Regions from separate parts of the Nocardia sp. NPDC002869 genome, predicted to be linked through region 2. Evidence: riboswitches for the same ligand, from Rfam matches in the RefSeq annotation. Region 2 holds a riboswitch; each other region holds the start of a gene.

Region 1 (5,853 bases), on a different contig from region 2:
CATTCCTCTTCAACCAGTCCTCGCGCGGCAGTCGCAGTTGAGCGGCCTTGGGGTGGCTCGGGGTGGAATACGCCCAGATCTGGTTCGAACCCAATCCATAGGGCCCGTTCGTGATCGAGGTGGGCGGGACGCGTCCGAAACCCAGAGCCTCGTCGACTCGGTAGGCGCCCTGTTCTCGATAGGCGAGGTGTCCTCCCCCGCGAGGAATACCGAAGCGCAGCGGAAGATCGGGTAACACACCCAGCAATGTCTCGAGGTACCCCGGTTTGTAGACGCTACGGGCACCGCCCACCGAACGCCCGAGGAAGGTGGCGGCGACGCCTCCACCGAGCGGTTTCACTTCACCATCGAGCCTGCGCACCGCTATTTCCATCGGGCTCGGCTCGAACAGTGGAAGTCCCGTCCTGCCGATGCCGTCCAGACTCCGGGCGGCGTGCTCGGTTGTTCGAGCGAATCCCGAGCTGTACCGCCGGGCAGTACCGTTTCCCAGATCTCGGAAACTCCCGGCCAGACCATGGGTGATCGTGTCGAGCAGCCGGATGAGTGGGTTGTTCACCTCTGCTCGAACCAATCCCTGGAGTCGTCACATCCACGGCGAAGGTGTGACCGCTGTGGGCCTTCGCCTGTTCGGCCGCGGGGGACGCCTACCCGCTTTGCGCGATACTAACAGTCATCTCATACGTCAGAGCGCGTTGAAGGCGGCCGGCTGCAAGAAGGTGTTCGCCGACAAGAAGTCCGGCAAGGACGCCGAGCGCGAACAGCTGTCCGCGTGCCTGGAGAGCGCACCCCGGCGTGCGGCGGTATCGGTCACCCGGTAGTGCTCACCCCGGTAGGTGACGTTCTCCTCGGTCCACAGCCGGCGGACCAGCCGGAGGAACTCCCTGGTGCGGGCGTACCGCTCGGCCTGGTCCTCCTCGGCTTCGCCGTAGGCCGCGAGATCGTGCTTGCCGGACACGATATTGATCCGCAGCCGGCCGCCGGTCAGGTGGTCGGGGCTCGCCGCCGCGGCGGCGAAATGGGCGGGCCGCCAATAGCCGGGCCGGACGGCGGCAAGCGGTTCGAAGGTCGTGGTCCGGGCCGCGAGCGCGGTGGCGACGGTGAACGTATCCGGGCGACCCCAGCCGGCGCCGATCAGCGCCCCCTGCCACCCGTATTCCTCGAGTGCGCGTGCCTGCGCGGTCAGTGTCTCCAGGCTGTTGTGGCCGGCGGTGACGGCATCACCGCGATGCCCGGGAATCACCTGGTTGGGGATATACCAGAGGTATTCGGCCGTCGGGGCGGCTCCTGCTCGGTCTGGCATCGCGGATCTCCGTTCGGGGCCGGGGGATCGGGACAGGCGCGCACCGGATGGGCCGGGGGATCACCCGGACACACATTGCGCCGCTATCCGTTTCCGGGCTACGGACCGGATCACGGTGATTCGAAATCGCCGCACCGGACCGGCGGGCGTGGATCGAGGTCGGGTTGACAAGCCGGTGGCCGTCTGACACTCTCGCACCAGGTCACGAGTGCCAGCGTGAAGCCCCGGCTTGCTGGCCGGCAACCCTCCTCCGCGGTGGGGTGCCCCGGGTGACGACCTGGCCGCTGCTCGACCGAGCACGGCAAGCGCGGACTCCGCCGAATCGAAGCCCGGAGTCCCTCGATCGAAGGGATTGCGTGATGACCGCTGTACTCGACCCCACCCGTGCCCCGGCCCGCGTCTCCGGCGACGACCTGCGGGTTCCGCTGGTACAGGGTGGTACCTGTACCTACGCCAACTTCGACTACGCGGCCAGCGCTCCGGCTCTCGCGCAGGTCACCGCACGGGTGGCCGATCTGCTGCCCTACTACGCGAGCGTGCACCGCGGGGCCGGGTATGCCTCGCGTGTCTCCACTGGCTGCTACGAGGCGGCCCGCGAAACGGTCCGCGAGTTCCTGTGCTGTGCCGCCGACCAGGAAGTCGTATTCACCCGGAACACCACCGACGCGCTCAACCTGCTCGCCGCCTGCGTCCCCGGCGATACCGTGGTCCTCGATATCGAGCACCACGCCAACTTCCTGCCCTGGGCCGGGCGCGGACGCCGGGTGGTGCCCGCCGCCGGCACGCTCACCGAAACCGTCGAGCGTCTCGCCGCCGAACTCGGGGCGAAACCCGCGGCGCTGCTCGCGATCACGGGCGCGTCCAATGTCACCGGGGAGGTGCTGCCGCTGACCGAGCTGGCCGCGCTCGCTCATCGCCACGGTGCGCGAATCCTGGTGGACGCGGCCCAACTGGCGCCCCATCGGCGGATCGACCTGTGCGCCACCGATATCGACTATGTGGTCTGCTCCGGGCACAAGCTGTACGCACCGTACGGCGCCGGGGTGCTGGCCGGTCGCCGCGACTGGCTCGACGCCGCACCGCCGTACCTGGCCGGTGGGGGCGCGGTCACCGAGGTGACCTCGGACACGGCGGCCTGGGCGACCGCGCCGCATCGGCACGAGGCCGGTTCACCCAATGTGCTGGGCGCCGTGGCGCTGGCGGCCGCCTGCGGGGCGCTCACCGAACTCGCCGCCCCCGCCGAGGTGCACGAACGGGTGCTCACCGACCGGTTGCGCACCGGGCTGGAGGATATCACCGGTGTTCGATGCCTCCGGATCTTCGCCGACAGCGCCGACTGTGTGGGAATCGTCGCCTTCACCGTGGACGGTTTCGAACCGGGGCAGGTCGCGGCCTATCTGTCCGCCGAACATGCGATCGGCGTGCGGGACGGCCGCTTCTGCGCCCACCCGCTGCTGGCCCGGTTCGGGCTCGACGCCGCCCTGCGCGCCAGTATCGGACTCGGCACCACCGCCGGTGATGTGGATCGGCTGCTCGACGCCGTGCGGACCCTGGTCGCGGCCGGGCCGCAGTGGGATTACGCCTGTTCGGACGGCCGCTGGGATCCGGTTCCGGAGACCCGTCCCGGCCTGACGGAAGGGCCGGACACCGGATCCGCACCGTGCTCGGTGTGACGTACCGCGTGTCATGTGAGAGAAATTAAACGTGTCCCGTGGCGCCCTGCGGCTTCGCCGGATTCCCACACTGATCCCGAACCCGGAGTGAGCCGAGATGACCGTCGAAATCGACATACTGACCGACGCGGCGGAGGCGCGCGCCGCGCAACGGGTGTTCCGTACCGCGATGGTCGGGGGCCCGCCGATCTCGGCCGAGGCCGCGGACGGGTTGAACGAACCCGGACGCACCCTCGGCGCCCGGGTCGGCGGTGAACTGGTCGGGACGGTGAATTCCTACACCAGCTGGCTGATCGCGCCGGGCGGCACGCGCCTGCCGCACGCCGCGGTGACGCACGTCGGTGTCCTGCCCACCCACGCGCGGCAGGGGATCGCGGCGGGGCTGCTGCGCCGCCAGCTCACCGAGATCGCCGGACGCGGGGAGGTCGTCGCCTCGCTGCGCGCGACCCAGGGCGGTATCTATGAGCGTTTCGGGTACGGCGTCGCCGGCTCGTCGGCGCGCTGCGAGATCGATGTGCACCGGGCCCGCTTCCGCGAAACGGTACCGGCCGCGGGTCCGGTCCGGTTGCTCGCGCCCGCGGACGGCTGGGAGATACCGGCCAAGATCTACGCGACAGCGGATGTGACGTGGACCGCGGCGGTCGATCGCCCCTCGTACTGGTGGCGGCTACAGGGGCTGTTGCGGCCCCAGGGTCATGTCGCCGTGCACGGGGAGCCCGGCGCGGAGGACGGGTTCGTGCGCTACCATGCCGCCGAATCCCTGGAATGGGTGCGCGGCCCGCGCCGGACGGTCGTGGTCGACGATCTCGTCGCCACAACTCCCGCTGCCTTCGTCGGTCTCGTCCGCCATCTGCTCAGCGCCGATATCGTCGACGTGGTCGTGCTGTCCGCGATCTCGCCCGACACCCCGCTGCGGCATCTGCTGACCGACGAGCGGACGGCCCGGGTCACCGATATCCACGACGAGACCTGGTTGCGGCTCGTCGATGTCCCGGCCGCACTGGCCCGGCGCGCCTATCGTCCCGGTCGGCCGCTGGTCCTCGCCGTCACCGATCCGATCCTGTCCGCCAACACCGGCAATTACCGGATCGCGGACGGCGGGGTCACCCGGGTGGACGAGCCCGCGGACCTCGGCACCGACGTGACGGCCCTGGCGGCCGCCTACCTCGGCGGTACCCGCTGGCGCCACCTGGCGCTCGCGGGCCGCGTCACCGAGCACCGGCCCGGCGCCGCGGCGACCGCGGACGCGCTGTTCGAGGTGGACGAGCATCCGTTCAGCGGGACGTACTTCTGACCTCCTGCCCGGTCCGGGTGGCCGCGTAGTGCGCCGCGATCTCGTCACTGGTGGTGACCCATACGGCGGGATGCTCGACGATGTAGGCCAGCGCCTCGTCGAGGTACCGGGCCCGGAACGCCTGCCCGGTGACGAAGGGATGCAGGGCCAGGGCGAGGACGCGGCCGCTCTTTCGGAGTCCGCCCACAGCCGGTCGAGCTGGTCCCGTACGATCTGGACGAAATCGGGGCCGGTGAGCCCGGTGCCGAGGAACAGGGTGTTGTCGTTCAACTCCACCGAGTACGGCACGCTGAACAGGCCGGGGACACGCAGCGGGTAGGGCTGGTCGTCGTTGGTTCAGTCCAGGACGTAGTCGACGCCGAGTTCGCGCAACAACTCCGGAGTACGGAAACTCTCGGAGAGGGCGGGGCCCATCCAGCCGCGCGGTCGCTTCCCGGTGCCGCGCTCGATGGTGTCGAGCACGTCCGCGAGGTAGGCGCGCTCGTCCGCGGCGACGATCTCGGCCTGCAGCACGGAGTTGTTCCGGCCGTGGGCCGGCCAGGCCCAGTCGCGGTCCCGGCCCGCTTCGATGAGGCGCGGGTAATGCTCGACCACCTCGGAGTTGAGGAGTGCGCTGGCCCGGATGCCGTGCCGGTCCAGCGATTGCAGGATCCGCCAGAAACCCGACTCGGGGGCCGTAATCGCGCCAGCCGTAGTTGAGCAGCGGTGCGCGAACGGCTACCGCAGCTACGACGAGCGGTTTGTCGATCGCGTACTGCAGATCCGGGGCCTGCTCGACGCCGGGCTACCGACCCGGGTCATCAAACAGATTCTCCCGTGCCTGGACACACCGCGGTCCATCTACTTCCCGGACGCGACGCCCGAGATGCTCGCGACCCTCGAGGGCGAACGGGACCGTATGAACGAACGGATTCGCTGCCTGGAACGGAACCGGGACGCCATCACCGAATACCTCGGCGCGGTACGCGAATACGGCGAGCGGGGGGTGTGAGCGGCCACGCGCGTACTCGCTCGGGCCGGGATCGTCGGTCTGGCGTATCGCGGAACAGCCCCGCGCGTATGGGTACGCTCCGATGCGCGTGAGGACATCGCGGATACTGCTCGTCGCCGGTGTCGCCGTACTGGCCTGGGGAGAGTGGGTGAACTGGCGGTCGTCGCGGCGGCTCGTCGGGTCCGCGACCGGTGCGAGCGAAGCGGTCGTCGTACTCGGGTTCCGCAACGCGGCGCCGTCGGCCAACGCGCTGAACAGATGGCGGGTGCGCGCCGGACTGCGCTCCTGCGATCCCCGGCTCGACACCCGGATGGTCCTCTGTGGCGGCGCGGTCGGGGGCGCGCGGTCGGAAGCCGAATTGATGGCCGCCTATGCGCGGGAACGCGGCTGGTCCGGTCCGGTCGCGCTGGATACCGCCTCGCGGAGCACCCGGGAGAACATCGAGAACGCCCTCGCACTGATCGACACCGCCGACCGGATCAAAATTGTCTCGAATCCGCTGCACGCGGAGCAGGCCCGGCGCTACCTGGCCGCTATGCGCCCCGATCTCGCGGCCCGGCTGGTGCGCGGTGCGGAATACCGCTTCGGCGAGTGG
Region 2 (5,853 bases):
CGATGTTCGTATCACCCAGGATCAGATTACCGCTCATCCGATCCGGCCGATATATCAGGGGTTGACCGTATCGCTGCGCCAGAGATTCTTTCTGAATCGTGTAATGGCTGGCACCCTGACCGACGAACACATCGTAACCCTGCCGTTTCCAGCCATCGATACTGTCCATGATGCTCATTTCCCGCACGTTTACTCGGTAACGCACGATCTCGTTCACAGGATTGGACGTATCCATCAAGTTCGGATTGAGCATATCGCGGATGTCCTTCACCGGGTCGAAATGCTCGCCGAGATGCTCCTCGTACCAGGAGGTAAGAGTGTCGAAGTTCAATCGCTGGGGACCATCGGCATTGGGCCATCGCCCGGTATCACGCAGGCTCCTGTCCTGATCGGACGTCCAGCGCCGGAGCACTTCGAGCATTTCCTCGGCCTCCGGGCGCGGGTCCCGGTGCTGCATGTGTTTCACTTTATTCAGAAACTGCCACAAATGGTGGAGCCGCTCTCGCCCGGGATCCGGCACCGTCAAGAACTCTATGGGCTCGATATCCCCCAGCTCGCCGCGAATCCCGTGGTGAACGGCAAGCGCTTTGATATGCAGGTGATCACCGCGCTGCCGGACGGCGTCGTCCAGATCCAGTCCGCGCACCGCGGCTCGTTCAGCCCGGACCGGGCCGCCGCTGGATGATCGGCAATGGGCGGGTCGTCCCGTCGTGAGCCGAGGGTCGGTCGTCGCGCGGCGGAACCAGAAGCGGCAGGGTGGGGGCGGGGTCCTCGATGGTGCGGTCGATCGCGGGCAATCCGTAGAACGCGCGGGCATTGTCCTCCAGCACCGCGTTCATATCGGCGCCGACCACATCGCAGATCAGCTCCACATCCGCTTCGCGGAACGGCCGGCCCGCGCGGGTGCCGGGCAGATCGCTGCCGAACATCAGCGCCTCCGGACTGACCGCGTGGATCCGGCGCAACGCCGTCGCGACATCCATATCGACCCGCCCGAAACCGGTTGCCTTCACCCGCGCACCCCGCTCGACCAGGTCCAGCAGGTACGACAGACCCTCCTCGGACATCCCGAGATGGTCGATGGACACCTTCGGCAGTTTCAGGATCACCGGTTGCAGCGAGGCCAGCATCTGACCGTCCACGTAGATCTCCACATGCCAGCCCGCCAATTCGTAAGCCCGCAAGGCCTGCCGGGTCATACTCGCGATATCGGCGGCCGCGCGTTTGAGGTTGAACCGGACCGCGCGCACGCCGGCCTCGTGCAGGGCGAGGATCTCAGAGTCGGAGGCATCGAGATCCAGCCGGGTCACGCCGACCCAACCGGGTCCGAGTTCGGCCAGGGCAGCGCGCAGATAGCTCTGGTCGTTGCCCTGGAACGAGGCGCTCACCACCGCACCACCGGAAGGCCGGAACCGGGACATCCGCCGCCGGTAGTCGGCGACGGTGTAGGGCTCCGGTAGGTAGCCTTCGTTCTCGATCAGCGGAAAACGCGGATCGATGATGTGTACATGGGCGTCGAACACTGCTACAGCATGCCTGATGGATCGGGACGCCCGCTGCTCTCGACCATGGACCGGGAGCAGCGGACGGTGGATCAGACCTTGTGGGGTTCGCTCGCGCGCAACATATCTTCGCGCTCGACGACCTTGACCCGCTCGCGGCCCTCGGGCTCGCCCAGCGACCGCTCGTGCGCGTCGAGCCGGTACCAGCCGGCCCAGGTGGTGAACGGGATACCCCGGCCCTCCAGGAACTCGAGCACGGCCTCGGGCTCCGGGTTCTCGGCCGGCACGAACTTCGTGCTGTCGTCCACGAGGCAGGCGACCGTCTCGTTCGCGTCACCCTTGGTATGGCCGATGAGCCCGACCGGACCGCGCTTGATCCAGCCGGTCACATAGGTGCCGGGCATGTAGCGGGCGGCGCCGTCGGCACCCTCGTCGACCAGGACCCGGCCGGCCTCGTTCGGGATGACCCCGGCCTGATCGTCGAAGGGCAGCTCCGAGATGTTCTGCGACAGGTAACCGACGGCCCGGTAGACGGCCTGCACGTCCCATTCCTTGAAGGTGCCGGTGCCCTTCACATTGCCGGTGCCGTCGAGCTGGGTGCGTTCGGTACGCAGGCCCACGACCCGGCCGTCCTCACCGAGGATCTCGGAAGGCGATTCGAAGAAGTGCAGGAACAGCTTGTGCGGGCGATCGCCCTGGTCGCGGATGGCCCACTGTTCGAGGGTGTTGGCCACCATATCGACCTGCTTGGAATGACGCCGGGCCGCTTCGGAACCCTCGTCGTAGTCGATGTCCTCCGGATCGACGATCACCTCGATCGTCGGGGAGTGATCGAGTTCGCGCAGTTCCAGCGGGGTGAACTTGGCCTGCGCCGGGCCGCGGCGGCCGAACACGTGCACCTCGACGGCCTTGTTGTTCTTCAGGCCCGTGTACACGTTCGGCGGGATCTCGGTCGGCAGTAGTTCGTCACCGGTCTTGGCCAGCACTCGCGCCACATCGAGGGCGACATTGCCGACACCGAGCACCGCGACCTTCTCCGCCTCCAGCGGCCAGGTGCGCGGCACGTCCGGGTGCCCGTCGTACCAGGACACGAAGTCGGCCGCGCCGTAGGAGCCGTCCAGGTCGATACCCGGGATGGGCAGCGCCCGGTCGGCGTTGGCGCCGGTGGAGAAGATCACCGCGTCGTAGAAGCGACGCAGATCCGACAGCGTGATATCGGTGCCGTAGTCGATATTGCCGAGCAGGCGCACCTGCTCCTTGTCCAGCACCTTGTGCAGGGCGGTGACAATGCCCTTGATCCGCGGATGGTCCGGCGCCACGCCGTAGCGGATCAGTCCGAACGGGGCGGGCATCCGCTCGAACAGATCGATCGAGACGTCCGCATCGGATTTCATCAACGCGTCGGCGGCATAGATACCGGCCGGCCCGGCCCCGACGATCGCGATCCGAAGCGGGCGGTTCGCTTCCTTCTGCTCGGTCATCTGTTACGCGCACCCTTATCGGTCGAAAGAATCACTGGCGTTGTGGTTAGCATAGGCTAACTTGACGCGCGGCTCGTATGCACCTACATCGCGCCGTCCGTGGGTGGCTGTTCACCGTTCGTCGTCCCACGTCTCCGCGGGTAGCGCTGTGCTGCGGTACCCGCCGTACCCACGATTCTATCGGGGTGCGGGCACGGTGCGATCCGGGGACCAGGGATGATCGTCGGTATGAGCGATCCCGGAGCGGCCGACGAGCGGCCCGCCACCGAATCGGGCGACGACGAGCGACCGCGCTCGATCACCCCGTTCATCGTGGCCGCGGCGGTCGCGGCCCTGGTCCTGGCGGGTGTACTCATCGCCGGCCTGGTGGCGCCCGCTGAGAAAAATGTCACAGATTCCGACCGGATCGCGGGAGCGGTCCGGGAGTTCGCCGATGTGAGCAATCGCTACGGGCCCGAACCGCCCCGCCGGGCGGTCTGCCCCGGTTTCGTACCCGCCCGCTCCCCGCTGGCCGGACAGCTGAAACCCGGCGAAACCGGAAAGGATATCGAGATCACCGGATTCGGCCCCGTCCACATCACCGGCGATACCGCGAACATCGAAGTGACCAGCCGTGTGGAAGGCGAGGAGCGGACCGCGACCTGGTGGCTGTTCCAGTCCGACGGCGACTGGCTGGTGTGCAACCAGCCGGCCGGCTGAGCCCGCCGAAGGCGTCAACCGATGTTTGACACGGCCCGACCTCGCCGGGCAATCTTTTCGGTTAGGTCATGAGTACCAGTGCCAAGCCCCGGCTCGCTGGTCGGCAACCCTCCTCCGCGGTGGGGTGCTCCGGGTGACGACCTGGCACGCATCGATCGGATGCGGCAAGTGCGGATTCACAGGAGGTGCCACGTATGAATTACGCAGGGGATATCGGCCCGGAGCAGGCATGGGAACTGCTGACCGAGAACCCGGACGCAGTCCTGGTGGACGTGCGGACCGAAGCCGAATGGAAGTTCGTCGGAGTACCCGACACCAGCTCCATCGCCAAGCCGACGCTGCTGGTGGAGTGGGTCCACGGCACCGGCGCCCGCAATGCCGAATTCCTGGACCAGCTGCGTAGCGCCCTGTCCGACCGCCCCGCGGACGCGCCCGTCCTCTTCCTGTGTCGCTCCGGTCAGCGTTCGGCGCATGCGGCCGACGCCGCGACCGCCGCGGGTATCGGACCCTCCTACAACATCAGCGACGGCTTCGAAGGCCCGCTGGACGAACTCGGGCACCGCGGCGGCTCCGGCTGGCGGGCCCACGGACTGCCCTGGCGGCAGTCGTGATCGGCGGCGGTTCGTTCGAACGGCCCTTACCCGAAGGAGTCGGTCCGGCGACACTGGGTGTGCGTGGCGGCCTGAGCCGCTCGGGGTTCGACGAAACCTCCGAGGCCCTGTACCTGAACTCCGGGTTCGTCTACGCCAGCGCCGAAGCGGCCGAGGCCGCGTTCACCGGGGACAACCCGCACTACGTGTACTCCCGCTACGGCAACCCGACGGTGACCACCTTCCAGGAGCGGATGCGCCTGCTCGACGGCGCCGAAGCGTGTTTCGCGACCGCCAGCGGTATGGCCGCCGTTTTCGTCGCCCTCGGTGCGCTGCTGAAGGCAGGCGACCGGCTGGTGGCCGCGCGCAGCCTGTTCGGCTCCTGTTTCGTGGTGTGCAATGAGATCCTGCCCCGCTGGGGTGTCGAGACCGTGTTCGTCGACGGCGAAGATCTCGACCAGTGGGAAGCGGCACTGTCCGTACCCACCACCGCGGTGTTCTTCGAGACTCCGGCCAACCCGATGCAGACCCTGGTCGACGTGCGCAAGGTCTGCGAGCTCGCGCACGCCGCGGGCGCGCAGGTGGTCCTGGACAATGTATTCGCCACCCCGCTGCTGCAGCGTGGCTTCGAACTCGGCGCCGACGTGGTGGTCTACTCGGGCACCAAACATATCGACGGTCAGGGCCGGGTGCTGGGCGGCGCGATCCTCGGTACCTCCGAGTACATCGAAGGCCCGGTCAAGACGCTCATGCGCCACACCGGCCCGGCCCTGAGCCCGTTCAACGCATGGACGCTGCTCAAAGGTCTGGAAACCATGCCGCTGCGGGTCCGACAGTCCACCGATTCGGCGCTGCGGATCGCGCGCTACCTCGACGAGCATCCGGCCGTGAGCTGGGTCCGGTACCCGTTCCTGGAATCGCACCCGCAGTTCGCGCTGGCGGCCGAGCAGATGAGCGGAGGCGGCACCGTGGTGACCTTCGAACTGAAGGCCGCCGCCGACCTCGCCAAGAAACGCGCCTTCGAGGTACTGAACGGGCTGCGGATCATCGATATCTCCAACAACCTGGGCGACGCGAAAAGCCTGATCACCCACCCGGCGACCACCACCCACCGGGCCATGGGCCCGGAGGGCCGCGCGAGCATCGGACTCTCGGACGGGGTCGTCCGGGTCTCGGTCGGCCTCGAGGACATCGAAGACCTCCTCGGCGACCTGGACCACGCGTTGAGCTGATCGCGCAGCGGCCGTGGAGCGCCGGAACAGGGGTGCACCCCCGTACAGGCGGTTCCATGCTTGGGGACTACTACGGCAGTCCCGATCCCGATCGCCTTTACGAACAGCCGCACCCTCTCGGTGCCGAGTTAGGCGAGGCCCACATCTTCACCATCGCCGGACGGGTTCTGCCCTCGACCAGGCCCGTCGACCGACACCGCCCCGGAGACCGTGCGCTCAGATCGGCGGAGTCACTACCTCGGTGAACGGGGTGCGGACCCGCCCGACCAGGTCGGCGACCGAGCTCAGCACAGTGGTCGGCCGGTACGGATACTGCCCGACCGATACCTTCGTCGAGATACCGGAGGTC
Region 3 (5,853 bases), on a different contig from region 2:
GGTACCAGGCGCGGAACGTTGGAGATGATGATCGGCGCGCGGAAGATGGTGCCGCCGAGAATGTTGCGGATGGTGCCGTTGGGCGACCGCCACATCTTCTTGAGGCCGAATTCCTCGACGCGGGCCTCGTCGGGGGTGATCGTCGCGCATTTGACGCCGACACCGTGCTGCTTGATGGCGTTGGCGGCGTCGACGGTGACCTGGTCGTCGGTTTTGTCGCGGTATTCGATGCCGAGGTCGTAGTACTCGAGGTTCACATCGAGGTACGGGTGGATCAGCTTGTCCTTGATGAACTGCCAGATGATCCGGGTCATCTCGTCGCCGTCGAGTTCAACGACGGTGCCTTCAACCTTGATCTTGGACATGGATCTTCGTGTCCTCCTAAGACTGGTGCCCTCATTGCACGGCCAGGCGAACACGCTTGTGAGCGGACCCCAGCTGTTCAACAGACAACGTATACATCCCGCGTTGTCCACGAGACGTCTGGTGTAACCAAGACGAGCGTACTGCTTGTGGCGGTCTCACGGTGCAGCCAGCCCCGTTCGTGAGATCTCACATGGGTGAGACACGCCACAAGATTACCTGGTGGGCGCGCATACCGATTTCGATCCGTATCGGTGCCCGGTTACCATGTTCGGCAGGTCATGAGTGTCAGCATCAAGCCCCGGCTCGCTGGCCGGCAACCCTCCTGCTGCGGTGGGGTGCTCCGGGTGATGACCTGGCTCCCGGGAGCCGGGAGCAAGCGCACGTCAGGAGGTCGTCGATTTGTGCCGGTACTGGTCGCGTTGACCGCGGCGTTCTCACGACTCGACGAGAAATCCCCCATTTTCTGGAGCACGATATGAGCGATCACAGTATCCGTGGTGCGACCGCTGCCGGAGCTATCCGCCGGCGACCGGCGGTCGCGCCCGGCGGCCTCCGCGCCCGCACCACCGGATCCACAGCGGCGATTCATACGCTCCGGGCATCAGTGCCGTTCGCGGGTTCAGCGGAATCCCTCACGTGAAAGTGGGCACCGAATCGACCACCGCTCGTCCGGTGGCCCAGTTACCGCCGCCCGACGGCACTCTCGGATACGTCGACATCGGCGAACTCACCCTCGAGAACGGCGCCCGGCTGCCGCAGGTCCGGCTGGCCGTGCAGCGCTGGGGGGAACTGTCCCCGGCCCTGGACAACATCGTCCTGATCGAGCACGCGCTGACCGGTGACTCCCACGTCTCGGGCGACCCGGACGACGACCATCCACAGGCCGGATGGTGGAACGGGATGGTCGGCCCGGGGGCGCCGATCGATACCGACGAGTGGTGCGTGGTGGCGACCAATGTCCTCGGCGGCTGCCAGGGCAGCACCGGCCCGGCCTCGCTCGCACCGGACGGCGCGCCCTGGGGTTCACGGTTCCCGGGGATCTCCATCCGCGACCAGGTCGCGGCCGAACTGAAGTTGTTCGACCGGCTCGGTGTGCCCCGGCTGGCCGCGGCGATCGGCGGTTCGATGGGCGGTATGCGCGTCCTCGAATGGATGCTGCTCGCACCGCAGCGCCTGGCCGCCGCACTGGTCCTCGCGGTGGGCCCGCGGGCCACCGCCGACCAGATCGGCACCCAGAGCACCCAGATCGCGGCGATCACCAGCGACCCGGACTGGCTGGGCGGCGACTACCACGGCACCGGGCGCGCGCCGATGGCCGGACTGGGTATCGCGCGCCGGATCGCGCACCTCACCTACCGCACCGAGGCCGAACTGGACAGCCGGTTCGCCAACAGCCCGCAGGAGGGCGAGGATCCCTGGGACGGCGGCCGGTACGCGGTGCAGAGCTATCTCGAGTACCAGGCCGAGAAGCTGGGCCGGCGCTTCGACCCGGCGACCTATGTGCTGTTGAGCGAGGCGATGAACCGGCACGATATCGGCCGTGGCCGCGGCGGGATCGCGGCGGCGATGGCCGCCGCCGAGGTGCCGTGCATCGTGGGCGGTATCGATTCCGACCGGCTGTACCCGCTGCACACCCAGCAGGAACTGGCCGACGGGCTGGCCGGCTGCCGGCATTTCGAGGTGATCTCGTCACGCGACGGCCACGATGCCTTCCTCACCGAGGCGGCGGCCATCGGCAAACTGCTGGCCCAGACGATGAACCTGGCTCGCGCCGGACGCTGAGCGCCCGCGGGTCCGTCGGCCCGGTCAGCCCACGCCGAGGGTGTTGATGGTCGCGGCGAGGAAGACCACGGCGCCGCCCAGCAGGGTCAGCGCGCCCACATCGAACGGTTTGCCGCGGACCGCGAGCAGGCCGACCCGGGCGGTCGGCAGGCACAGCCGGAACGCGGCCGCGATGAGGGTCGCGCCGCCGAAGAAGAAGGCGCCACGGCGCCACCGATCCTGCGCGACGAACACCACGGCGATCAGCACCACCACCGCCACCACGACCATCGGCAGATGGCAGCGTAGGAAACCGGCCCATCGGCTGCCGGTGCCGGGATCGTCGTGGGTCGGGGTCGCGGCGTCGGTCACGGGGGCGATTGTTCCAGATCCGGCCGACCAGGTCTGCACGAGCTGTTCGTAGTCCGCCTCGGCGACGCCGAATGTCCACGCGACGCCCCGGCCACCCGGAGCACGCGCGCCGACTGCGCGCCGACCTCCCCGAGCACATCTAGCGGGGTCCCGAATGCCCCGATCCGCCCCACCGGAGGCGGGGCGGATCGACACAGCGCAGATCAGCGCAGCGCGGCGTTCTCGGCGAGGACCTTCTCCCGATGCCGCTCGCGCAGCGCGGCATGGTGCGGACTGCGCCGCACCACCAGATAGGCCGCGCCCAGCACCACGAACCAGATGGGGGTCACCAGCAGGGCCTGCAGGGTGTCGCTCTTCTGGGTGAGCGCCCAGACCAGGAACACGAAGAAGGCCAGCACCGCCCAGACCGCCGGCACACCGCCCGGGAGTTTGAACGTCGACGCGGCGTGCAGATGCGGCCGCCGCTTCCGGTAGACCAGGTAGCTGGCCAGGATCATCGTCCAGACGAACATGAAGCACAGCGACGAAATGGTGGTGACGACGGTGAACGCTTCGACGATGGACTGTCCCGCGTAGAGCAGCACCACCCCGATCAGCAGGAACGCGCACGAGAAACGCAGCGCGTTGGCCGGGACCTTGCGCCGGGACAGCTTCCCGAACAAGGCGGGGGCGTCCCTGTCACCGGCCAGGCCGTACACCATCCGCGAGGTGGAGTAGATCCCCGAGTTCGCGCTGGAGGTGGCGCTGGTGAGTACCACGAAGTTGACCACACTCGCCGCGACACCTAGCCCGGCCAGGGAGAACATCGCCACGAACGGACTCTCGTCGGCCGAGACCTCCCGCCACGGGGTCACCGCGCAGATGACGATCAGGGCGCCGACGTAGAACAGCAGGACGCGCACCGGGATGGAGTTGATCGCGCGGGGCAGCGTGCGTTCGGGATTCTCGGCCTCGGCCGCCGTGGTGCCCACCAGTTCGATACCCACGAAGGCGAAGACCGCGATCTGGAATCCGGCCACGAAACCCATGGGCCCGGTCGGGAAGAAACCGCCGTCGTTCCACAGGTTGGCCAGCGAGGCGGTGGTGCCGCTGTCACCGGTGAAACCGGTGATCACCATCACCAGTCCGGTGACGATCAGCGCGCCGATGGCGATCACCTTGATCAGCGCGAACCAGAACTCGGTCTCACCGAATGCGCGCACCGTGGGCAGATTGAGGACCAGCAGAACGACGATGCAGACCAGCGCGGGTATCCACAGCGGCAGATCCGCCCACCAGTAGGACACGTACCCGGCGATGGCCACCACATCGGCGATACCGGTGACCACCCAGCAGAACCAGTAGGTCCAGCCGGTGAAGAACCCCGCCCACGGGCCGAGCAGATCACCGGCGAAATCGCTGAACGATTTGTACCCGGAGTTCGACAGCAGCAGCTCCCCCATCGCCCGCATGACGAAGAAGAGGAAGAAGCCGATGATCATGTAGACGAGGATCACCGAGGGGCCGGCGAGCGAGATCGTCTTACCCGAGCCCATGAACAGCCCGGTGCCGATCGCGCCGCCGATCGCGATCAGCTGGATATGTCGGTTCGCCAGCTGGCGGCTCAGCTTCTCCGGGCCGGCACCCGGATCGCTCACGCCCCTCGCGTCGTCGCCTGGATTATCGTGGCCCTGCAGCACGGCCATATTTCTCCCTCCGGAATGAATCGGACAGCCCATTCGACCACCGGAAGCGCATTCCTGCAGAGTGGGCGGCCCTACGGTACGCCGCCGCAATCCGTGCCGTGCGCGGCCCCCGCGCCATGCCGGTGATCGTATTCGCTGTGGTCAGGGCGTCGCGATAGCGGTAGCGCCCGCCCCGGCGATGTGTTCGGCACCCTCGCGGCCACCGCTCGATCATCCGGCTCGATCACCGTGGCGCCGCCGCACCTGATTGACTGGTCGGCTGTGTTCCGATTGATGTTCCATGAACCTCGCATACCGGGCAATACGGGCAATGCCATCCGGCTCGCCGCCGGCACGGGCAGTGAGCTGCATCTGATCGAACCGCTCGGCTTCGATATGTCGGAGGCGAAGCTGCGCCGGGCCGGGCTGGACTATCACGACCTCGCCTCGGTGACAGTGCACCCGGACCTGGCGACCGCGTGGGAACAGCTGCGGCCCGAGCGGGTGTATGCGTTCACCACCCGGGCCACCACCCCGCACACCGAGATCGCCTACCGGCCCGGCGACATTTTGCTGTTCGGTGCGGAACCGACGGGTCTACCGGCGGAGGTGCTCGCCGACGAGCACATCGATGCCGAGGTGCGCATCCCCATGCTGCCCGGCCGCCGGTCGATGAATCTGGCCAACGCGGCCGCGGTCGCGGTGTACGAGGCGTGGCGGCAGCACGGGTTTCCCGGAGCGGTCTGACCCGGACACCGGCGGTTCAGTCGGCGATCTCGAACCGTTTGTACCGGGAGGTCGCCCCGCCGGTGAGCCGGACCGCGCTCTTCGGGACACCGAGATGCGCGGCCAGGAGTTCGGCCGCGGCACGGTTCGCTTTCCCCTCCACGGCCGGCGCCCGCACCCACAGTTGTAGCGTGCCGTCGGGCAGGGTTTCGACCAGCGGGCCCTTCCTGCTGTTCGGCGTGAGCACCGCGCGGACCGTGGTGGGCACCGATCAGGCCCGGTCCGTATCCGGACCGTCCGGATCGACGGCCTCGTCCCCGGTCGGGGCGGACTCGTCCGCGCCCGTCGCTGCCCGGCCCGTATCTTTCGCCGTCTCGTCCGTACCCGCCGACGCCCGCCCCGTACCCGTCGCCGTCTCGTCCGTGTCGGTCGCCGCCCGGCCCGTGCCCGTCGCGGACTCGTCCACTTCCTTCGTGGTCTTGCCCGGTGCGTCGCCGGGCTCGGCAGCGGTCCGCACGGTCCCGGGCACCGGGGTCTCGACCCGCGCGGTCGAGTTGCCGGCCGCCGGGGCGGCAGCGCGTGCGCCGCCCAGCCGGCGGGCCAGCCCGACGAAGGCGCCGACGATCGCACCGAGAAGGGCGAGGAAGAGCAGCCACGGCAGCACCTGGCCGACGAAGACCACCGCGCCCTTCAGCCAGTCGAACAGCGAGTTCCAGCCGTCCACGACCCCGTCCCAGAAATTGGCGGGCCCGTCCTCGACCGTCTGCTCGGCCACGCTCCGGATATCGACGGTGAGAGTGGACAGCGAGATCTGATCGTCGAGATACCGCCGCTGCCCGGTGAGGCTGTCGAGTTCGGCCTGCCGGTCGGCGAGCGCCTCCTCCGCGGCGATCAGGTCGGCGGTGTTGGCGGCGCGCGCCATGAGATCACGCAACCGGTCCGCCGAGGCCCGCAGCGCGGTGAT

Evidence for each region. Region 2 has a riboswitch for S-adenosylmethionine ahead of ACLML9_RS08500 (rhodanese-like domain-containing protein). Riboswitches for the same ligand answer to the same signal wherever they lie in the genome.
Region 1: another riboswitch for S-adenosylmethionine. It lies ahead of ACLML9_RS07415 (aminotransferase class V-fold PLP-dependent enzyme); the one in region 2 lies ahead of ACLML9_RS08500 (rhodanese-like domain-containing protein).
Region 3: another riboswitch for S-adenosylmethionine. It lies ahead of metX (homoserine O-acetyltransferase MetX); the one in region 2 lies ahead of ACLML9_RS08500 (rhodanese-like domain-containing protein).

What each region holds. Positions count from the first base shown of each region.
Region 1 covers NZ_JBKOOL010000025.1:16,369-22,221, reverse strand. The annotation lists gene ACLML9_RS07425 (hypothetical protein) at 1-373, opposite strand, end outside; partial or broken gene ACLML9_RS07420 (LLM class flavin-dependent oxidoreductase) at 800-1,300, opposite strand; SAM riboswitch class IV at 1,501-1,614, shown strand; gene ACLML9_RS07415 (aminotransferase class V-fold PLP-dependent enzyme) at 1,660-2,973, shown strand; gene ACLML9_RS07410 (GNAT family N-acetyltransferase) at 3,071-4,267, shown strand; gene ACLML9_RS07405 (hypothetical protein) at 4,248-4,454, opposite strand; gene ACLML9_RS07400 (hypothetical protein) at 4,604-4,891, opposite strand; gene ACLML9_RS07395 (MerR family transcriptional regulator) at 4,869-5,258, shown strand; gene ACLML9_RS07390 (YdcF family protein) at 5,341-5,853, shown strand, end outside.
Region 2 covers NZ_JBKOOL010000030.1:9,572-15,424, reverse strand. The annotation lists gene ACLML9_RS08520 (hypothetical protein) at 1-646, opposite strand, end outside; gene ACLML9_RS08515 (amidohydrolase family protein) at 657-1,523, opposite strand; gene ACLML9_RS08510 (FAD-dependent oxidoreductase) at 1,595-2,983, opposite strand; gene ACLML9_RS08505 (hypothetical protein) at 3,212-3,682, shown strand; SAM riboswitch class IV at 3,747-3,859, shown strand; gene ACLML9_RS08500 (rhodanese-like domain-containing protein) at 3,877-4,293, shown strand; gene ACLML9_RS08495 (O-succinylhomoserine sulfhydrylase) at 4,290-5,504, shown strand; gene ACLML9_RS08490 (HAD-IIA family hydrolase) at 5,721-5,853, opposite strand, start outside.
Region 3 covers NZ_JBKOOL010000123.1:1,176-7,028, forward strand. The annotation lists gene ACLML9_RS20755 (NADP-dependent isocitrate dehydrogenase) at 1-365, opposite strand, end outside; SAM riboswitch class IV at 641-751, shown strand; gene metX (homoserine O-acetyltransferase MetX) at 1,003-2,148, shown strand; gene ACLML9_RS20765 (DUF3017 domain-containing protein) at 2,173-2,418, opposite strand; gene cycA (D-serine/D-alanine/glycine transporter) at 2,703-4,184, opposite strand; gene ACLML9_RS20775 (tRNA (cytidine(34)-2'-O)-methyltransferase) at 4,446-4,910, shown strand; gene ACLML9_RS20780 (DUF167 domain-containing protein) at 4,927-5,157, opposite strand; gene ACLML9_RS20785 (DUF4349 domain-containing protein) at 5,161-5,853, opposite strand, start outside.